Regions from separate parts of the Streptomyces sp. NPDC058291 genome, predicted to be linked through region 4. Evidence: riboswitches for the same ligand, from Rfam matches in the RefSeq annotation. Region 4 holds a riboswitch; each other region holds the start of a gene.
What was found. Region 4 has a riboswitch for cyclic di-AMP ahead of ACFVYK_RS36980 (peptidoglycan DD-metalloendopeptidase family protein). Riboswitches for the same ligand answer to the same signal wherever they lie in the genome.
Positions count from the first base shown of each region.

Region 1: it holds a riboswitch for cyclic di-AMP, as region 4 does, so the genes downstream of both, ACFVYK_RS30830 (transglycosylase family protein) here and ACFVYK_RS36980 (peptidoglycan DD-metalloendopeptidase family protein) in region 4, are expected to answer to the same signal.
Region 2: it holds a riboswitch for cyclic di-AMP, as region 4 does, so the genes downstream of both, ACFVYK_RS06655 (transglycosylase SLT domain-containing protein) here and ACFVYK_RS36980 (peptidoglycan DD-metalloendopeptidase family protein) in region 4, are expected to answer to the same signal.
Region 3: it holds a riboswitch for cyclic di-AMP, as region 4 does, so the genes downstream of both, ACFVYK_RS14105 (M23 family metallopeptidase) here and ACFVYK_RS36980 (peptidoglycan DD-metalloendopeptidase family protein) in region 4, are expected to answer to the same signal.

Region 1 is NZ_JBHVYK010000084.1:22,908-26,462, reverse strand. Features, by position in the region: gene eno (phosphopyruvate hydratase) at 1-653, opposite strand, end outside; gene ACFVYK_RS30830 (transglycosylase family protein) at 994-1,716, opposite strand; cyclic di-AMP (ydaO/yuaA leader) riboswitch at 1,720-1,903, opposite strand; gene ACFVYK_RS30825 (transglycosylase family protein) at 2,109-3,170, opposite strand; gene ACFVYK_RS30820 (cytochrome P450) at 3,361-3,555, opposite strand, start outside.
Region 2 is NZ_JBHVYK010000009.1:19,436-22,990, forward strand. Features, by position in the region: gene ACFVYK_RS06650 (polyprenyl synthetase family protein) at 1-478, opposite strand, end outside; cyclic di-AMP (ydaO/yuaA leader) riboswitch at 1,511-1,732, shown strand; gene ACFVYK_RS06655 (transglycosylase SLT domain-containing protein) at 1,736-2,215, shown strand; gene ACFVYK_RS06660 (HAD family hydrolase) at 2,228-3,052, opposite strand; gene fahA (fumarylacetoacetase) at 3,447-3,555, shown strand, end outside.
Region 3 is NZ_JBHVYK010000022.1:27,445-30,999, reverse strand. Features, by position in the region: gene ACFVYK_RS14115 (M16 family metallopeptidase) at 1-259, shown strand, start outside; gene ACFVYK_RS14110 (M16 family metallopeptidase) at 256-1,644, shown strand; cyclic di-AMP (ydaO/yuaA leader) riboswitch at 1,866-2,032, shown strand; gene ACFVYK_RS14105 (M23 family metallopeptidase) at 2,047-2,790, shown strand; gene ACFVYK_RS14100 (GntR family transcriptional regulator) at 2,977-3,555, shown strand, end outside.
Region 4 is NZ_JBHVYK010000145.1:1,161-4,715, forward strand. Features, by position in the region: gene ACFVYK_RS36975 (DUF6250 domain-containing protein) at 1-603, opposite strand, end outside; gene ACFVYK_RS36980 (peptidoglycan DD-metalloendopeptidase family protein) at 887-1,849, opposite strand; cyclic di-AMP (ydaO/yuaA leader) riboswitch at 1,854-2,047, opposite strand; gene ACFVYK_RS36985 (alpha-galactosidase) at 2,317-3,555, opposite strand, start outside.

The DNA of each region.
Region 1 (3,555 bases), on a different contig from region 4:
CGGTTGGAGCCGAGGTTCGGGGCGAAGCCGCCCTCGTCGCCGAGGCCGGTGGACAGGCCCTTGCCCTTCAGGACCTTCTTCAGCGTGTGGTAGACCTCGGTGCCCCAGCGCAGGGCCTCGGAGAAGGACTCCGCGCCCACGGGAGCGATCATGAACTCCTGGATGTCCACGTTGGAGTCGGCGTGCGAACCGCCGTTCAGGATGTTCATCATCGGCACCGGCAGCAGGTGCGCGTTGGGGCCGCCCAGGTAGCGGAAGAGCGGGAGGTCGCTGGCCTCGGAGGCGGCGTGGGCGACGGCGAGGGAGACGCCGAGGATGGCGTTGGCGCCGAGCGAGCCCTTGTTGTCGGTGGCGTCCAGGTCGAACATGGCCTGGTCGATCAGCCGCTGCTCGGTGGCGTCGTAGCCGACGAGCTCCGGGCCGATCTGCTCGATGACGGCGAGGACGGCCTTCTCGACGCCCTTGCCGTGGTAACGGTTGGGGTCGCCGTCGCGGAGCTCGATGGCCTCGAAGGCGCCGGTGGAAGCGCCGGACGGAACGGCGGCACGACCCGTGCTGCCGTCGTCGAGGCCGACCTCGACCTCGACCGTGGGGTTGCCTCGGGAGTCCAGGATTTCCCGGGCTACGACGACGTCGATGGACGGCACGAGCATCTCCTTCTTGGGATGTGACGCTGGTTGTGCGGGGCCCGCGGGCCAGGACGGCCTCGGATGAGCCTTGCGACTAGAGCCTAACCGCCCCCGGGCCGTCGGCAGCCGACCGACCGTCCCGTGGACAGACAGACCGTACCTATTGTTCACGCCCGGAACAAAGGGGGTGGCCGAGAAAGTTGCCGGGGGACGGCGAACGAGCAAAGAGAAACCCCGCTCCGGTGCGTACGGGGGAACACGCACCGGAGCGGGGAGCCCGTGGGGACGGGGGGCGACCCTCACGAGGTCTTCAGTGTGCCGACCTCGGTTGTGAGGGCGCTGTGGTCTCTCGGGGAGCCGGGTGTCACTTCAGGTGCAGCTGCTGCCCCGGGAAGATGAGGTTCGCGTCCTCGACGATGTCCTTGTTCAGCTCGAACAGCTTGTGCCAGCCGCCCTTGACCTTGTGCTTCTCGGCGATGGAGCTGAGCGTGTCGCCCTTGACGACCTTGTACTCGCCGTCGCCCTTCTTGACCTTCTCGCCGGTCGGGGTGGTGACCGTCTTGGAGGCCGCCGGGCGGTCGGTGGAGCGGGAGGCGCTCTGCTTCTCCGTCGAGCGGGTGCTGCTGCCGCTGTTCGACGAGCTGGAGGAGCCCGAGGAGCCGGAGGAGTTGGAGCCCGAGGAGCTGGAGGAGTCGGCGCTGCTGCTGTTGTAGGCGGCGCCGGACAGGCCCGTGCCGCAGACCGGCCAGGCGCCCTTGCCCTGGGAGGCGAGCACCTTCTCGGCGACGGCGATCTGCTGCGACTTGGAGGCCTGGTTGGCCTGCGCGGCGTACTGCGTGCCGCCGTACGCGGCCCAGGTCGAGGCGGAGAACTGCAGGCCGCCGTAGTAGCCGTTGCCGGTGTTGATGGACCAGTTGCCGCCGGACTCGCACTGGGCGACCGTGTCCCACTCGGAGGTGGTGGCGGCGGAGGCGTTGCCGGCCGCCATCAGCGGAGCGGCGATGGCGACACCGGTGACGCCGGCCAGAGCGGCGGCGCGGGTGGCCTTGGACGGACGACGGTGCTTGCCCTTGGCGGAAAACAGCATGGTGGATCCCCTCACCGACGCCTACGAGGTGAGCTGTCGGGTTCGGGCCGTGTGAGTTGCCCGGTCACTCCTCCGTGGGAGCCGTGCTCCCTGGAGGGGTGACTTCACCCCAAGCCGGACCAGCCTCGACAGCCGGCGCCGGCGCTTACCTTGGGTCCCCCGCTCCTGCCTACGGCGCTTGACGCGACGACTGTTCCCGGGCCGCCACTGGCAGGATTCGGCGTTGCGACGACCGGGGCTCGGGTTGCCGAGCGGCCTCGACCGTAGACACGTGATCCGCCGAATTTCAAAGACGATCAGGGCTTCTGAGACTCATCCCACACTTTCACCAAACCGGACATTCGGCGCGAAGCGTGACGTGAACTCCCGCTGTTTTTACCGGGTTTTGCGCCCTATTGGACCCCTGTGTCGAGGGTCTGACCGGGGGTGATGTCGCTCGGGTCGCCGCCGATGAGGTCCTTGTTCTCGGCATAGAGGGCGCGCCATCCGCCGTCGAGGCCAAGGGAGTCGGCGATGGAGACGAGCGAGTCGCCCTCCCGGACGACGTAGGTGGCCGCGGCGTGCCGGCCGCCGCCGGCGGTGGCGACGGTGGCGACTCCGTTCGTCGAAAGGTCCGTGACGCCCTTGGTCGTGCTCTCCTCGGCGGTGGACCCGCGGTGCCGGCCGGAGCCGAGGGAGCCGGTGTCGACGAGGCTCCAAGAGCCCACTTCCTGGCCCGACTTGTCCGAGTCGTCCGCTTCCGGGGTGACCGTGGGCGAGCCGTCGGCCGCCCGTCCGCCGCCCGCGTCGGCCGAGCCCTTGCCCGCACCGGAGCCGATGGAGTCGTCCGCGGCGGCGGAGGAAGAGGGCGAAGAGGACGAAGGGGACCCCGAGGGCGAACCAGAGGGATCGGCGGACGAGTCGGACGATCCCGTCGAGGCGGACGGACCGTCGCCCGACGCGTCGGAGGAGCCCGACGGGTCCGGGGAGGACGACGGGCCCGAGGACCCCGACAGCCCCTTGGTGAGGTCGGACAGTCCGGAGGAGGACGAGCCGGAGGAGCCGTCCGCGAGGCCCGTGTCCACGTCCAGCGCGCCGTTGTCCTTGGTGAGGCCGGAGGTCAGCCCGCAGGTCCCCCACGCGCCGACGCCGTCGGCCGCGAGCACCTTCTGCGCCACCGCGATCTGCTGGTTGCGGCTGGCCAGATCGGGCCTGGCCGCGTAGTCGAGCCCTCCGTACGCCTCCCAGTCCTGCTGGCTGAGACTCAGGCCTCCGTACTCGCCGCCGCCCTTGTCGGCGCTCCACGAGCCACCGGTCTCGCACTGCGCCACCTTGTCCCACACCGTGCCGTCGGCTGCGCTCGCGCCGGAGGCGGCCAGCAGCGGGATGGCGATGGCGGAGCCGGTCACTCCGGCCGCGACGAGGAGGGCCGGAGCCTGACGGGGGCGACGGTGTCGACCGTTCCCGGAGAGCATGCGAGGGGCCTTTCTCTGGACAGCAGTACCGGCGCGGCGACCCGAGACCGGCCCGTCGCGCTGACGAGTGAACGTATCGGCAGACGATCACTTGTCACAAGTTCATGCCGCGCAGATCACGTGAAGATCACAGAGTTGAGGAGTGGTCACCTTTGCTCCGCTGAACGGTCACACTCCGGCTGACATCCGGTCAGATTTGCTCGGATCGCGTCTCCGACCGCCGCGGCGCGAACTCCACCGGCAACGTGCGCAGTCCCCGCATGATGAGTCCGCCCCGCCACCTCAACTCGGCCGGATCGGACGCCAGTCGGAGGTCGGGCAGCCGGGTGAGGAGGGTGGCCAGCGCGGTTCGGCCCTCCAGCCGGGCCAGCGGGGCGCCCAGGCA
Region 2 (3,555 bases), on a different contig from region 4:
CCGTCTCCAGGATCTGGCCGGTGACCAGCCGCTCGAACGCCTCCGCCTGCACGCGCACCGCCTCCGGACCGAGGTCGGCCAGGATGTGGGAGGCGCGGGCGAAGAGGAAGTCACCCGTGAGGACGGCGACGGAGTTGCCCCAGCGGGCGTTGGCGCTGGGCACCCCGCGCCGCACGGCGGCCTCGTCCATGACGTCGTCGTGGTACAGGGTGGCCAGGTGGGTCAGCTCCACCACCACGGCCGAGGGCACGACACCCGGCGCGTACTTGTCCCCGAACTGCGACGCGAGCACCACGAGCAGCGGCCTGAACCGCTTTCCGCCCGCCCGCACGAGGTGCTGGGCGGCCTCCGTGATGAAGGGGACCTCACTCTTGGTGGCTTCGAGCAAGCCTTCCTCGACAGCCGCCAATCCGGCCTGGACATCGGCTTCCAGAGCCTGGTCCCGCACGCTCAGCCCGAACGGCCCGACGACGGTCACGAGGGGTCTCCTGTCTGCTGGTGTCCACTGGCGATTACGCGGTTTGTCGATAGGTCGCTGCCCTCACTCAAGTCAGCGTATCCGGTCACGTTTCGATCACCGATAGCCCCCACGTCCCCCAGGCTCGAATGGACTCGCCCAGCGGGTGCCTCCCTCAGGCCGGGCGGTACCGGATTACACCCGCTAAGTTCCTGATCAGCTCATATGCACGGACATCCATCGGATTACCCGGGAGTAGCGTTTCATGCTCGCGGCCCCCCGGCACCGCAGCCGCCGCGGGAACGGCCGACCCCGGAACCCGGTACTCCGCCCCGGCCCCGCCCACGACCCAGGCGTCCGGGCGCCCGGTCCCTTCCGGGCGTCCGGTCCTTCCGGGCCGTCCGGGTCCTTCCGGGCATCCAGATGTCCAGACGTCCCGGCGTCCAGGCGTCCGGGCATCCAGACGTCCCGGCGTCCAGGCGTCCAGACGTCCGGGCATCCAGACGTCCCGGCGTCCAGGCGCATACCGAAGCTTCCGCGCCTCCGCCCTCCCGCATCCGGGACCGGCGGCACGCCCCTCACCCCCGCGCCCTCCGGACCGCCTCGTTCCGGCCCACGCCCTCACCGCACCCCTCACCCGCTTCACCCCGTCCGGCGTGACGACTATCACGTGCGCACCGCGGATCCCGCTCCCCCAGATGCGACTCGAGTCCGAAAGGACGGGGCGCGGGCGACGCCGAGCCGGGTGGCGCGAGACGGCGACGGAGACGTCAGCTCATCCCCGCTCGTTTAAGCATGAGTTGGGCTTAATGCCCGTTTCGCCGCCCTTGTGGAGGCTGGTGAGTTGGCTCACTCGGCCGGGCCGGTCCCCGTCCACCCCTCCTTCACCGATCCTCACCGATCCTCCGCATCCCTCAAGCAAGTTGACGCTTTGCACCCACAAAGGATCAAGCACCCCATAGGCCACAGACCAAGGTCAATAGGGGTGATCTGTGAATCCGCTACTTGTTCCGGACATGTGCTCTCGCATACGTTCCCGGCCTGTCGGGCGGACGCCTAATCCTGCCGCCGCCCATGACACCCATCGATAACGCACGGCAGGAGCGGGGGAACCAGGTAAGTCGCCGCAGCGGGTGTTCCTAACATCCCGGATTTTCCGGATGTTTCGGACATGCGCTTGCGGCTCGGGGTGAAGTCGCGACCGTCGAGGACGCGACCGGGCAGCTCCCCGCCCGAACCCGACAGCTCACCTCGCAGGCGCTGGAGAGGAAATTCGTCATGCCCGCTGCCGCTCACCGCCGCACTCGCACCGCCCGCCTCGCCCGCAAGCTCGCCGTCGCCGGCACCGGAGTCGCCGTGCTGGCGCTCCCGCTGATCGGAGCCACCGGAGCCTCCGCCGCGACCCCGACCGTCGCCACCGCCTCCAGCCTGGGATACGCCAACAACCTCGACGGGTGGATCCGCGCCTCGCTCCACGTCATGGCGCAGCACGGCATCCCGGGGACGTACAACGGCATCTACCGCAACGTCATCCGCGAGTCCTCCGGCAACCCCTACGCCATCAACCTCTGGGACTCCAACGCAGCCGCGGGCATCCCGTCCAAGGGGCTGCTGCAGGTCATCGACCCGACCTTCCGCGCCTACCACGTCGACGGCACGTCCTGGGACTCCTACGACCCGGTCGCGAACATCACCGCCGCCTGCAATTACGCGGCCGCGCGCTACGGCTCCATCGACAACGTCTTCAGCGCGTACTGACGGGGCCTGGGCTCACGGAAACAGTCTTTCGAGGACGACGGCCACGCCGTCGTCCTCGTTCGACGTCGTGACCTCGTCGGCCACCGCCTTGAGTTCGGGGTGCGCGTTGGCCATCGCGACCCCGCGCGCGGCCCAGTCGAACATGGGGATGTCGTTGGGCATGTCCCCGAAGGCGACGGTGTCCTCGGGCCGCAGACCCAGGTGTTCGGCGGCCAGGGCCAGTCCCGTCGCCTTGGTGACGCCGCAGGGCTGGAGCTCCACCGTGCCCGGCCCCGACATGGTGACGGTGGCGAGCGAGCCGACCACCGAGCGGGCCGTCGCCGCCAACTCGTCGTCGGACAGGAACGGGTGGCGCAGCAGCACCTTGCTGATCGGCTCGCACCACAAGTCGTCGCGATGGCCGACGCGCAGGGCGGGCAGCGTGGGGTGCGGCATCCGGTAGCCCGGCTCGATGAGCGTCAGCCCGTCGACGCCGTCCTGGTCGACGGCCGCGTACAGCTGCCCCACCTCCGCCTCGATCTTGCCGAGCGCGGTCTCCGCCAGTTCCCGGTCCAGGGTGACCGACCACAGCAGGCGGTCCGCGCCGGCGTCGTACAACTGCGCGCCCTGTCCGCACACCGCGAGCCCCCTGCTGTGCAGACGGTCGAGCAGCGACCGCACGCGGGGCGCGGGGCGGCCCGTCACCACCAGGTGGCGTGCGCCGGCGACCGCCACCCGCGCGAGCGCGTCGAGCGACCGGTCGGAGAACGTGTCGTCGCCGCGGAGCAGCGTTCCGTCCAGGTCGGTGGCGATGAGGGAGTACGCGGTGCGCGCGGCATATGCGAGGGGTGCGGCCATGATCAGAGAATACGGATGCCGCACCCCTCCGGTTCGACGCCGCCCGAACAGCGGCCAAGTCCTTCCCTGTTCTGTCAACTCCCCTTCGTTGACTGACACGTTGTGGTTGACGGCTGGATCAAAGCAACGGTTTTCTGCCAGATCGCCGACTGTGCCCGTGCGCCAGGACACCAGGTACGCCGGTACCTGGCAGCGGACGGTTTCACGCGCTCTTGCCTCGTCCGCCTCGAGGGCGTCGTCCGCCTTCTCCGCCTCGACGGTCCCGTCCCGTGTCGCTTCGCCGAGGTCGGCCGTAACGTGTGGCGCGGCTCGACGCACCCGCGCGACATCCGCCCGGCGTCCGGCGAGCACACCAGGCGAGCACCAAGAGCGCACGAAAGAGAGGCAGTACCCGATGCCCCCCTTCGACCTTGCCGAGGGCGATCCCTTCGGTCCGCACAACCTGCCGTACGGCGTCTTCTCGCTGCCGGGCTCCGCGGAGCGCACCGTCGGCGTCCGGCTCG
Region 3 (3,555 bases), on a different contig from region 4:
CCAGTTGGAGCGCGAGTGGCTGGACCGGCTCGGCACGGTCGCCGGCCGTGCCGACGAACTGTGCCGGTTCGCCGTCCTGTTCGGCGACCCGCAGCTGGCTCTGACCGCCGTCCAGCGCGTGCTGGACGTGACGGCCGAAGAGGTGCGGGAGGTCGCCAAGGCCCGACTGCGCCCCGACAACCGCGCGGTGCTCGTCTACGAGCCGACCGCCGCCGAAGCCCCCGCCGACCAGGACGAGAACGAGGAGGCGGCCCGGTGACCGAGCTCGCCACGATGGACTTCCACCCCCAGCCCGCGGCGGGCGAGGCCAAGCCGTGGGCGTTTCCGGCGCCCGAGCGCGGCACGCTGGACAACGGCCTGACCGTGCTGCACTGCCACCGTCCCGGCCAGCAGGTCGTGGCCGTCGAGGTCATCCTCGACGCGCCCCTGGACGCCGAGCCGGCCGGTCTCGACGGCATCGCCACGATCATGGCGCGCGCCTTCTCCGAGGGCACCGACAAGCACTCCGCCGAGGATTTCGCCGCCGAACTGGAGCGCTGCGGCGCCACTCTGGACGCGCACGCCGACCACCCCGGCGTCCGCCTCAGTCTCGAGGTGCCGGCCTCGCGCCTGGCCAAGGGCCTCGGTCTGCTCGCCGACGCGCTGCGGGCACCCGCGTTCGCCGACAGCGAGGTGGAGCGCCTCGTCCGCAACCGTCTGGACGAGATCCCGCACGAGCTGGCCAACCCCGCCCGGCGCGCCGCCAAGGAGCTCTCCAAGGAGCTGTTCCCGGCCACCGCGCGCATGTCGCGCCCGCGCCAGGGCACCGCGGAGACGGTCGAGAAGATCGACTCGGCCGCCGTCCGCGCCTTCTACGACCGGCACGTCCGCCCGGCCACGGCCACCGCCGTCGTCGTCGGCGACCTCACCGGAGTCGACCTCAAGGCGCTCCTGGACGACACCCTGGGCGCCTGGACGGGCTCCTCGGCAGAGCCGCGGCCGGTGCCGCCGGTGACCGCCGACGACGCCGGCCGGGTCGTCATCGTGGACCGCCCCGGCGCCGTCCAGACGCAGTTGCTGATCGGCCGGATCGGCCCCGACCGGCACGACCGCGTGTGGCCCGCCCAGGTGCTCGGCACGTACTGCCTCGGCGGCACCCTCACCTCCCGCCTGGACCGGGTCCTGCGGGAGGAGAAGGGCTACACCTACGGCGTGCGCGCCTTCGGGCAGGTCCTGCGGTCCGCCCCGGACGGCTCGGGCGCGGCGATGCTCGCCATCAGCGGCTCGGTGGACACCCCCAACACCGGTCCCGCGCTGGACGACCTGTGGAAGGTGCTGCGCACCCTCGCCGCCGACGGCCTGACCGACGCCGAGCGGGACGTGGCCGTGCAGAACCTGGTCGGGGTGGCGCCGCTGAAGTTCGAGACCGCCGCGGCTGTGGCGGGCACGCTCGCAGACCAGGTGGAACAGCACCTGCCCGACGACTTCCAGGCGACGCTGTACCGGCAACTGACGGCGACGGGCACGGTGGAGGCCACCGCGGCCGCCGTGAACGCCTTCCCGGTGGACCGGTTGGTGACGGTCCTGGTGGGTGACGCGGCACAGATCAGGGAGCCGGTCGAGGCCCTCGGCATCGGCGAGGTGAAGGTCGTCTCCGCGGAGTAGTCCGGCAACGGCACGCGCGTGTGGGGGCCCTGGTCGACGCAAGCGTCACCAGGGCCTCCGTGTGAGGGAATTGAACCCGTGATGTGTCCGAATTGCGGCGGAGTCCCCCATCTGCCCTGTGGGATGCGCTACAAAAACCGGGATTCGTTTGAGGAGGGAAACCCGGGCCGTTTAGCGTCATCCGGGCTGTTCGTCAGGCAGTGCGCCGCAGCCGCGGCACCGGACAGTCATCGCCGAGTCCCCGCATGGCGCGAGCCAGGGGAGCCGGGGACCCACTTGTGAAGTCCCTGGGGTGAATCGGACGCCCGCGCGAAGGCGAGGGGGTCCGTAGGAGACCTTCCTGCTCCGAACCCGTCAGCTAACCCGGTAGGCGAGAGGGAAGGAAAGGACACCCCTGACTTCATGGCGTTCACCTGCGCCACCGGGAAGCATCGTCGGCCCAGCCGGATGCAGCGCACCACCGCCCGCGCGGCGGGCGTCGCGGCCCTCACCACCACCGGCGTGATGGCGACCGTCGCCTCCGCCCCGGCCTTCGCCGCCGAGCCCACCCCCGAGCAGACCGGCCTGATCCCCGTCGTCACCGCCGGCGAGGCCGTCGTCGAGCAGCTCGACGACCAGGTCGCCGTACAGAAGCAGGCCGCCTTCGAGGAGGCCGCCCGCCAGGCCGCCGCCAAGAAGGCCGTCGAGGAGCGCGAGGCACGCGTGCGTGCCGCTCGCGAGGCCGAGCGCAGGCGCCTGAACACCTTCGTGATGCCGATCACCGGCTCCTACGTCTCCACCGGCTACCAGGCCAGCAGCTCGCTGTGGTCCTCCGGCAGCCACACCGGCATCGACTTCCACGCCGCCAGCGGCACCACCGTGCACGCGGTCGGCTCCGGCACCGTGGTCGAGACCGGCTGGGGCGGGGCGTACGGCAACCAGGTGGTCATCCGGATGAACGACGGGACGTACACCCAGTACGGCCACCTGTCGTCCATCGAGGTGTCGGTGGGACAGCAGGTCACCCCGGGACAGCGCATCGCGCTCTCCGGCGCCACCGGCAACGTCACCGGCCCGCATCTGCACTTCGAGGCCCGCACCACCCCGGAGTACGGCTCGGACATGGACCCCGTCGCCTATCTCCGCGGGCACGGCGTGAACGTCTGACGACGCCTGACGGCAGATCGTCCGGCCCCGGCCCTTCGGCCGGGGCTTTACCGTTTCCCGGGGCATGCTGTCCAAAAAATATCCATGGATTCCGGCCCGCCATCGGAAATTCCCGTTCATTGCAATAGAGTCGCTGAACGCACGTCAATCGTCGACGTTTCACGGGGATTAAGGCGGAGGTCCGTCATGCGTATTCCGGCGCACTCGGTGTGCACGGCCGTCCGGGACGACATCGTCGCGGGTGTCTACGAGCGCGGCAGCCGCCTCACCGAGGAACTCCTCGCCCGCCGCTACGGCGTCTCCCGTGTTCCCGTCCGGGAGGCGCTGCGCACGCTGGAGGCCGAGGGCTTCGTGGTCACGCGGCGGCACGCGGGCGCGTGCGTGGCCGAGCCGACCGAGCAGGAGGCCGGCGACCTGCTGGAGATGCGGATGCTGCTGGAGCCGTTCGGCGCCTCCCGGGCCGCCCAGCGGCGCACCGAGGCCCACCTGAAGGTGTTGCGCGGGCTCGTCCGGCTGGGCCAGGAGCGGGCCAGAAGGGGCAGCAGCGACGATCTGCGCTCCTTGGGAGGCTGGTTCCACGAGACGCTCGCCCAGGCCTCCGGAAGCCCCGCCCTGACCTCGATGCTCACCCAGCTGCGTCACAAGATCGCCTGGATGTACACGGTGGACGCCCCGGCGGACCCGGTGGAGTCCTGGGCGGAGCACGGCGCGATCGTGGACGCGGTGACGCGCGGGGACGGGGAGCGCGCCCGGACGATCACGGCG
Region 4 (3,555 bases):
GAGCCGCCCGTTGTTCCACCATCGCACGACCGGGCCGTCGGAGACGATCCTGACGTGGTGCGGGGCGTTGGGCACGAGCAGCGGCTCGGTGTAGTCGAAGACCAGCGGCCGCACTCCGGCCCGGCCGACGTAACGGCGCAGCCGGGTCGTGGTGTTGGAGTTGGCGCCGTAGCCGGCGTAGTACGTCTTGAGCTGGTCGTACTCGGCGAGGGCGCCGCCGCGCGGGGTGGCGAAGAGGTCGTCCGGGGAACGGACGTCGACGGCGTTCCAGAAGGTGTTGAGGTCGGACACCCGGTCGTTGACCCCGCCCGCGGCGACGGGCGTGGCGACGTATTCGAGGACGTAGGGCCCTGCGAACGGCCGCCTGAACCAGATCGTGGCCCCGGCGGGCACGTCGATCTCCAGGGCGCCGCGGGAGGCCGTGACGGTCCCGCCCTGCTCCAGCTCCACGGCCCACTGACGCAGACCGTGGCGGAAGTCGTCGTGGGCGATGAGCCGGCGTCGTCGTCGGCGTGGTGCGGCGCCGGCGTCGGCCGCGGGGGCGAGGGCCCCCAGGGCCGCACCGGCGGCGAGGGCTGCGAACGCTCTGCGCGTGGTCGTCACGGGATGCGGCTCCTTCGGTGGGAGGTCGAAGCGCGGGAAAGCGCTTTCCCCGGCACGACCACTGTGATGGCGCCTCCACCGTTTGTCGATGCGCCGGCCCGGCCCGCCACAGGACCGCAATGAAACGATCACGGTCGGCCGCGGTTCGGCCCCGGGAGACCGGCGAGCCCTGCGGGCCCGACCCGCCCGGGGCCGGAGTCCGGACACGCCGAAGGCCGGGCCCCGGATCTTCGATCGGGGTCCGGCCTTCGACTGCGTGTCAGGCGGGGGCAGTCGGGGGGGGTCAGCCGACGGCGACGCCGTGCGAGCGCAGGTAGGCGATCGGGTCCACGTCCGAGCCGTAGTCCGGCGTGGTGCGGATCTCGAAGTGCAGGTGCGGGCCGGTCACGTTGCCGGTCGCCCCGGACAGGCCGACCTGCTGGCCCGCGGTCACGGTCTGGCCGGCCGAGACGGAGAGCTGGGAGAGGTGGGCGTACTGGGCGTAGTAGCCGTCGGCGAGCCTGATGACGACCTGGTTGCCGTACGCGCCGCCCCAGCCCGCGGACACGACGGTGCCCGCGCCCACGGCCTTCAGCGAGGTGCCGGTCGGGACGACGAAGTCCACACCGGTGTGGTAGCCGCTGGACCACATGCTGCCCGACTGGTGGTACGGCGTGCCGATGGCGGCGCCGGCCACGGGCAGGGCGAAGCCGTCGGAGCTGCTCTCGGCGGCCTGGGTCGCCTTCGAGGAGGACGAGGAGGCGGACGTCTTCGCGACGGAGGACTTCGAGGAAGCCGAGGACTGCGAGGCCTTGGACGACGAACTCTTGGAGGCCGACGACGAGGACGAGCCGGACGACTTGTGGCCGCCGGTCGCGGCCTTCTTGCCGATCGACAGCTTGAGGCCGGGGTGGATCAGCGACGGGTCGTCGCCGACGGCCGTGCGGTTGTCCTGGTAGAGCCGCTGCCAGCCGCCGCTGACGTGCTGCTCGTCCGCGATCTTCGAGAGGTAGTCGCCGGACCGCACGGTGTACGTCGTCCCGGTGGCGGTCTTGCGGGTCACTTCGGCGGCCTGGACGGTCTTTTCCGACACCGTCTGCGCGACCGGCCGGGCGGAGGTCTGCGCAACCGCCTCCGGGGCGGCCGCGTGGGCGCCGGACGCGCCCATCAGCGGGAGGGCGAGCGCGGCGCCGCCGGTTCCGGCGACGGCTATGGAACGGGTGAAGCGCTGAGTCTTCGGACGGCGGTGCTTACCCTTCGCGGGCATGACGAATTCCTCTCCGGCGCCTGCGAGGTGAGCTGTCGGGTGCGGGCTGGAGATGCCCGGCCGCGCCGAGACGCGGCTTTACCCCGAGCCTGTTCCGGAGACCGGAACAGGCGGTTGTGCCTGTGGGTCCCCCGCTCCTGCCATGCACGGGTGAGTGTGCGGGATCCGGGCGGTGGCAGGATTCGGCGTCCGTCCGGATTGGTGTGGAACGTAAGCGACCCAGACGCACGGGGACAAGCAGAGGTTGTGCTGTTCACAGGTTTCTCTTGATCCCCCGGGGGAATCCGTGGTCACACTGCGTTAAACGGAATGCTCGGTTATCACCAAGGGGCCCGGAAAAGCATGCGCATTACGTGAACATGACCGGCGACGTACGGTCACGAATATGACGCTGCTCACGTGATGCCCCTCCAGGTCTCCCTATTTAAGGTCGAGTTGGAACGAAGGATCCATTTCGGACAGATAACTCAGATGCGACGCAGGCGGATAACCGTCGCATCGAGATCGCCCCGCAGCTCGGCACGCAATCCGTGATGCAGCAGAACGGCACCCCGGTGCACTTCGCCCGTTTCACGGCATTCGTACGACGCCGTCGGGTCGAGTCCGCGCAGCCGCAGCGCCGGGACGGGCTCGCCGAACCGCTGGGCCTGCAGCCAGGCGAGGACCACGCTCTCGTCGCCGCGCACGTACTGCACGGCGCTCAGCCCGCCCGTGGGGGGACGCAGCCGGTAGAGATCGCCGTGCTGCACGAGCGGCCGGATCTCCTTGTAGAGATCCACCCATCGACGCGCCTCGGCAAGCTCCTCGTCGCTCCACTCGGAGAGGTCGCCGCCGACCCCGAGCACCCCCGCCATCGCGCTGACGAACCGGAAGCGCAGCGAGCTCACCCGGCCGTTGAGCTGGGTGTTGGGGCTGTCGGTGACCCATGCGGCCATGACCCGCGCCGGGTGGATCTGACTGAAGCCGTGCTGGATGTCGAGCCGGTCGAGGGGGTCGGTGTTGTCGGAGGTCCACACCTGGTCGGTGCGGCTCATGATGCCGAGGTCGATCCGCCCGCCGCCGCCCGAGCAGGACTCGAAGGCGACGCCCGGGTGGGCGGCCCGCAGCCGGTCCAGCAGTCGGTACAGGGCTCGCACGTGGTCGACCCAGAGGCGCTGCGGGTAGGGGTCCTCGGGCCAGCCGGCGTCGGTGAAGCAGCGGTTGAAGTCCCACTTGACGTAGTCGATCGGCGCACTGGACAGCAATGCGTCGAGCTGCTGCCAGAGGTACTCCTGGACGTCCTCGCGGGCGAGGTTCAGCATGAGCTGATTGCGGAACTCCGTCCGCTTTCGTCCCGGTTGGAACTGCACCCAGTCGGGATGCGCCCGGTACAGGTCGCTGTCCGGGTTGACCATCTCGGGCTCGACCCAGATGCCGAACTGCATCCCCAGGCCGTGCACGTGGTCCGCGAGGGGCTTCAGCCCGTGGGGGAAGCGCTCCGGGTTGGGGCGCCAGTCGCCCAGTCCGGCGTGGTCGCCGGTGCGCGCCCCGAACCAGCCGTCGTCGACGACGAAGAGCTCGACGCCGATCGCCGCGGCCCGCCCGGCGAGGGTCGCCTGCTGCTCCTCGGAGATGTCGAAGTAGGTGGCCTCCCAGGAGTTGAACAGCACCGGCCGGTCCTGCTCGGCGTCCGGGACGACGTGGGCGCGCTGGTAGGCGTGCCAGGC